2 linked regions of the Thioclava sp. GXIMD2076 genome follow. The protein of the gene in region 1 interacts with the protein of each later gene in a pairwise test. Links are inferred from orthologs where the notes say so. Each region holds a gene or a part of one and is shown on either strand. Other genes may lie near its edges. The genes, in order: WDB91_RS08295 and mtgA.

Region 1 (3,236 bases):
AACCCGCGGGCACGGTCTGCCAAGCTGCGCGTCGCGCGCCGTCTTGACACGCCCGCAACCCCGGCTGACCGCACCATATTGGGCCTTCCGGCCCCCGTTCTGGACCCCGCGGCCAAGCCCGCCTCGCATAAACGGAGAGCCCGATGAGATCGCTGATCTATCTCGTAACCGCGCTTTGTGTCATGGGGCTGGCTTTCTGGGCGTATCGGGTGAACTATGACACGCAGGACAAGCGCGACGAGTTGCGTGCGCTCGACCGCGAGATCGCCTCGCTCAACGAGGGTCTGGGCGTGCTGAAGGCGGAATGGGCCTATCTCAACCGTCCTGACCGCCTGCGCGAGCTGGTGAACCTGAACTTCACCGATCTCCAGCTGCTGCCGCTACAGGCCGACCAGTTTGCGAGCGTGTCGGAAATTCCCTATCCCAATCCGGTCGAGATGGCCGATCCGGACGCACAGAAACAGCCGGATATCTTTGCTTTGAACGGGCAGGCACAAAAAGAAGGGCTCTAAGATGATCCGTATTCCGCTTCGTCCTCTGGCAAAGATCCTTCCGGCCCGTACCCGTGGCGAGAACCCCGACGCGATCGAACGCGAGAATACCCGCATCCGCTCCGAGGCTACCCGTGATCGCGCGCGCAAACGGGCCGAGGGCCGCCTTCTGGTCATGGGGCTGGCCTTTGTGGCCGTATTTACCGTTGTAGGCGTTCGGATGGGCACACTGGCTGCCTCCGAGCCCAAGGAGCCGCGCGCCGCGATCAATAACGGTATCCATGCACAGCGCGCCGATATCGTGGACCGTGAGGGCCGTGTCTTGGCCACCAATCTTGTGACCCATGCACTTTACGCCCAGCCGCCGATGATGGTGGATCCGGTGGGCACGGTCGACAAGCTGGTGAAGATCTTCCCCGATCTCGACCATGACCGGTTGATGAAGGATTTCACCGGCAGCCGTAAATTCGTCTGGATCAAGAAAAAGATCTCGCCCGAGCAGATGCAGGCCGTGCATGATATCGGCGAGCCGGGTCTGCTGTTCGGTCCGCGCGAGATGCGTCTTTATCCCAACGGGGCTGTGGCAGCCCATATCCTTGGCGGCTCGCGCTTTGGCGCCGAGGGCGTGAATTCGGCCGAGATCGTGGGGACGGCGGGCGTCGAGAAGGAATTCGACGGCTGGCTGCGTGATCCGGCCAATAATGGCGCGCCGCTGAAACTGTCGATCGATCTCACGATCCAGTCGGCGCTCGAGGAGATCCTCGATGGCGGCATGAAGCTGATGAATGCCAAGGGTGCGACCGCGATCCTGATGCAGGCCCATACCGGCCAGATCGTTGCCATGGCGAGCCTGCCCGATTTCGACCCGAACAAACGCCCGCGTCCGCTGACCACGGGCGATGCTTCCGACAGCCCGCTCTTCAACCGCGCGGTGCAGGGGCTTTACGAGCTTGGCTCGACCTTCAAGATCTTTGCCGTGGCGCAGGCGCTGCAGATGGGGCTGGTCACGCCCAACACCATCGTCGACAGCCAGTCGCCCATGCGCATCGGCCGCTTCAAGATCCGTGATTTCCACAATTACGGCGCGCATCTGTCGGTGATCGATGTCATCAAGCACAGCTCGAACGTGGGCACCGCCCATATCGTCGAGATGTTCGGCCCCGAAAAGCAGAAAGAGTTCCTTGGCAAGCTGGGCTTCCTCAAGCCCACCTCGGTCGAGCTGATCGAGGCCGAGACCGGCCAGCCGCAGCTGCCGCCGAAATGGACCGATGTCTCGGCCATGACCATCGGCTATGGTCACGGTCTGGCCGCAAGCCCGCTGCATCTGGCGGCCGCCTATGCCACCATCGCCAATCACGGCATCCGTGTGGAGCCCACGCTTCTGGCTGGGGTGAACAAGGGCCATGGCGAGCGCGTGATGAGCGATCAGGTCGCCAAGGAGGCGCTTGCCTTGATGCGCATCGTGGTGACGCGCGGCACGGCGTCTTACGGCAATGTCAAAGGCTATGAGGTGGGGGGCAAAACCGGCACTGCCGATAAGGTGAAACCCACGGGCGGCTATTATGATGACAAGGTCATCGCGACCTTCGCCGGTGTCTTCCCGATTTCCGATCCGCAATATGTATTGGTGCTGACGCTCGACGAGCCTTCTGATAATTCCGGCTCCATTCCGCGCCGCACCGCCGGCTGGACCGCTGTGCCTGTCGCCGCCGAAGTGATCCGCCGTGTGGCGCCGCTTCTGGGCCTGCGCCCGCATGCGGCTGTTGACGAGCTTGCGGGCATCAATGTCGCGAAAGACCCCAACAACAAGACTGTGGCGGATGAGTGATCCCGCTATCGCGGCGCTGCGAGCGAGCGGGGCGCCGGTGGTCGGAATTTGCCGATCGGATCCTTTGCCGCGGGGCTGATGCGTTGACCTTTTCTGCCGGCCCGCGATAAATGGGATAGACGTTCGGGGCTATGTCCCCGAGACCGTATCATGGCCCTTGTCCCGAGCGGCCGGATTTGAAACAGAAAGCCATCATCATGCCGACAGATCTGCCGCAATCGAGCCTGAACGCATTGGGTCTGACCCCCAGTTCCGGTGCGGATCGCCAGATCACGGGCCTGTCGGTAGATAGCCGTCAGGTGAAGGCAGGCCATCTGTTTGCGGCCCTTCCGGGCACCAAGGTGCATGGGGCCGAATTTGTGCCCACGGCGCTTGCCAAGGGCGCTGTGGCCATCCTGACCGACCGCGCAGGCGCCACGCAGATCCACGATGCCGTGGCACAGGCCGGGGCCGCGCTGGTTGTGGCCGAAGACCCCCGACAGGCGCTGGCCTATGCGGCGGCGCTGTTCTTCGGGGCACAGCCCGCAACGATGATCGCGGTCACCGGCACCAATGGCAAAACGAGTGTGGCCACCTTCACCCGCCAGATCTGGCAGGTTCTGGGCTATGAGGCGGCTAATATCGGCACAACCGGCGTCGAGGGGGCCTATAGCGCGCCCTCCAACCACACCACGCCCGAACCCATCACCCTGCATCGGCTTCTGGGCGATATGGCGCACGCGGGGATCACCCATGCCGCGATGGAGGCATCTTCCCACGGGCTGGCGCAGAAACGGCTCGACGGGGTGGTGCTGAAAGCTGCGGCCTTCACCAATTTCACGCAGGACCATCTCGATTACCACGCGACATTCGAGGAATATTTCGCGGCCAAGGCGGGGCTCTTTGCGCGTGTGCTGCCCGATGACGGCGTGGCGGTG
Region 2 (3,056 bases), 770 kb from region 1 along the record:
ACGCGCGCCTCGAGCCACATCGTGCAGAACTTCGGGATGCGCAACGCGCTCCAGCCCGACCATCTGACGGTGAAGCTCACGGGGTCTGCCGGCCAGTCGCTGGGCGCCTTCGCGGCTCCGGGCCTCAAGATCGAGGTGTCGGGCGACGCGAACGACTATGTCGGCAAGGGTCTGTCGGGCGGTATCATCGTGGTGCGTCCGCCGATGATCTCGCCGCTGAAAGCCTCCGAGAACACCATCATCGGCAATACCGTGCTTTACGGTGCGACCGATGGCTACCTGTTCGCGGCAGGCCGTGCGGGCGAGCGTTTCGCCGTGCGCAACTCCGGCGCGCGGGTGGTGATCGAGGGCTGTGGCACCAATGGTTGTGAATACATGACCGGCGGTGTGGCAGTGATCCTTGGCTCGATCGGTGCGAACTTCGGCGCGGGGATGACGGGCGGTATGGCCTATCTCTACGATCCGGAAGGCGTGGCCGAGAACCTGATCAACCCGGAATCGCTCGTGACCTGCGGTATCGGCCACAGCCACTGGGAATCCCAGCTGAAGGGCCTCATCGAGCGTCATTACGAGGAAACCCGCTCGGTCAAGGCGGCGGATATCCTGCAGAACTGGGAGACCGAGCGTCTCAACTTCCTGCAGGTCTGCCCGAAAGAGATGCTGCAGACCCTGCCCTATCCGCTCTCGGATGAACCCGAAGCGGTTCCGGCAGAGTAACAGACTGGAACGGGGCCCGAGCGGCCCCGTTTTTCCATGCAAATTTCATGTGGGTAACTGCGGCCTTGGGGCTGCATCTGCCCACGTTTCGTGGCAGAAGGCTTGACCTGTCCGCAGGCTCAGGGACTTATGGCGACATGGCGAAACCGAAAAGCTCCACCTCCAAGACCGCCAGAGCGGCAAAGAAGAAACCGGCCTCCAAGAAGGCATCGGTGCCCCTCTCGCGTGCGACCACCGTAGCGTGGCTGCGCGCCCATGTCCTGCGTGGCGTGCTGTTTCTTCTGGCGGTGGTGTTGGCGGTGGTGGTGCTTTACAAGTTCATCAACCCGCCGACGACCATCACCATGTTCAGCGAAGCGCGCCGGCTGGGTGGCATCGACCATGAATGGGCCGCGATGGACGATATCGCACCGGTCATGGCCCGCTCGGCCGTGGCGGCCGAAGATGCGAATTTCTGCCGTCACTGGGGGTTCGACATGCGCGCGATCCGCAAGGTGATCGATGAGGGCTCCTCGCGCGGCGCCTCCACAATCAGTCAGCAAACCGCCAAGAACGTCTTCCTCTGGCAAGGGCGTTCGTGGCTGCGAAAGGCGATGGAGGCGGCCCTGACCCCTGCTATCGAGTTCATCTGGAACAAGCGCCGCATCCTCGAGGTCTATCTGAACGTGGCCGAGTTCGATGAAGGCGTCTTCGGGATCGATGCCGCGGCTTTCCGCTATTTCCGCACCACGCCCGACAAGCTGACAGCCCGTCAGGCGGCGTTGCTGGCGGCTGTGCTGCCAAACCCCAAGGAGCGCGATGCAGCCCATCCTTCGGCCTTCCTGTCGCGTCGTGCGAATGCGATCATGGACGGGGCCGCCACGATCGAGCGTGACGGCCGCGCGGAATGTTTCGAGCGTTAGACGCGCACCATCTGCACCTGCACCACATCGCATTGCTGGGTGCGGAAGGCTGCGGCGCAGGCCTCGAGGTAATAATGCCAGCCGCGCAGGAATTCCTGCCCGTAACCCAACTCAGTGGCCTTGGCCGCACGCTCCCGCAGCCGCTCGGACCACATCCGGCAGGTCTGGGCGTAATCCTCACCGAAAGCAAAGACCTCCTGCACCCTCATGCCTGCCTTGGCCGCCTGTTCGCGGATCTTGCCATCCGACAAAAGCATGCCGCCCGGAAACGCGTATTGGCGGATATAGTCGGAGCTGGCCTGATATTTCGGGAAATAGGCATCCGACACGGTGATCGCCTGAATCATCGCGCGGCCCCCTTCGTTCAGCCGGTCGCGGATCGTGCCGAAATAGGTCGGCCAGTATTTTTCGCCCACAGCCTCGATCATCTCGATGGAAACGATATTATCGAAACGTCCCTCGGTCTTGCGGTAATCCTGCAGCTTGATATCGGCGCGGCCATCCAGACGCGCATCGGCATAGCCCTTCTGCGACGGCGAGATGGTGATGCCGGTCACATGGCGCCCGCTTTCGGCAGCACGCTCGGCAAAATGGCCCCAGCCACAGCCGATCTCCAGCACCCGCTCGCCATTACCCAAACCACCGAGGATTCGGTCCAGCTTGCGGTTTTGCGCACGGGCCAGATCATTATCCTCGGGCGTGAATAACGCCGAGGAATAACTCATGCCCTCGTCGAGCCAGAGCTGGTAGAACTCGTTGCCCACATCGTAATGCGCCCGGATATTGCGCGCGGCCCCCTTCACCGAATTGGCCCGCACGATCCGGTCGATCAGGCGGAATTTCAGGTTCTGCCACGGGCTGGCAAAGGCGTAATTCTCGAGCGCCGAGAAATTCAGGAGCGCCACGGTGAGCAGGTTCTCGATGGAAGCCGTATCCCACAGCCCCGCCACATAGGTCTCGCCCAGACCGATATCACCGCGCGAGGCGATGGCCGCCACCACCGACCAGTCATGCAGCACCAGATCGGCCTCGGGCCCACCCTGACCGAAGCGATGGATGTCGCCCTCGGGCGTACGCAGAGTGAGGCTGCCTTGGGTAATGGCCTGACATGTATCCAGAAACTCGCGACGCAGGCGGTTACTCAGGAAAGGCATCATCGGGTCAGTTCTTCCTTTGGTGGGGCGGGTCTATCGCGATAGCGCGCGCCTTTGAGTTTCAACCGGAGCGCCTCCCACAGGATCAGCGCCATAATCCGCACAGGTGCCCAAGGGCGACGCAGCACGGCGCCGACGATCCGGCGATTGGTCAGCTCGACCCTCGGCGCGCGATAGGTCGCAATGAGCCCCTCCTCGCCGTTACGGAAATCGATCCGGATCACCACATGGGTGGCCGTAATTGCATATTGGAAATGATAGCCCCCGCCGATGTCCTGAAAAG

The links.
Region 2: the proteins of WDB91_RS08295 (region 1) and mtgA interact in binary tests that used the Escherichia coli proteins (3 or more experiments, as listed by UniProt). The link is inferred for Thioclava sp. GXIMD2076 from one-to-one orthologs.

The regions. Positions count from the first base shown.
Region 1 is NZ_CP149932.1:1,664,876-1,668,111, forward strand. The notes cover bases 1-2,916. They hold WDB91_RS08295 (penicillin-binding protein 2), read left to right. Parts: upstream 1-513; coding sequence 514-2,319; downstream 2,320-2,916. Other genes in these bases: rsmH (16S rRNA (cytosine(1402)-N(4))-methyltransferase RsmH), read left to right, coding at 1-147; WDB91_RS08290 (cell division protein FtsL), read left to right, coding at 144-512; WDB91_RS08300 (UDP-N-acetylmuramoyl-L-alanyl-D-glutamate--2,6-diaminopimelate ligase), read left to right, coding at 2,517-2,916. In the rest of the region: more of WDB91_RS08300, read left to right, coding at 2,917-3,236. UniProt on the Escherichia coli protein: Essential cell division protein that catalyzes cross-linking of the peptidoglycan cell wall at the division septum. Required for localization of FtsN.
Region 2 is NZ_CP149932.1:896,144-899,199, reverse strand. Bases 1-2,736 are described here. They hold mtgA (monofunctional biosynthetic peptidoglycan transglycosylase), read left to right. Parts: upstream 1-854; coding sequence 855-1,619; downstream 1,620-2,736. Other genes in these bases: WDB91_RS04405 (cyclopropane-fatty-acyl-phospholipid synthase family protein), read right to left, coding at 1,616-2,736; gltB (glutamate synthase large subunit), read left to right, coding at 1-717. In the rest of the region: more of WDB91_RS04405, read right to left, coding at 2,737-2,773; WDB91_RS04400 (DUF1365 domain-containing protein), read right to left, coding at 2,773-3,056. UniProt on the Escherichia coli protein: Peptidoglycan polymerase that catalyzes glycan chain elongation from lipid-linked precursors. May play a role in peptidoglycan assembly during cell division in collaboration with other cell division proteins.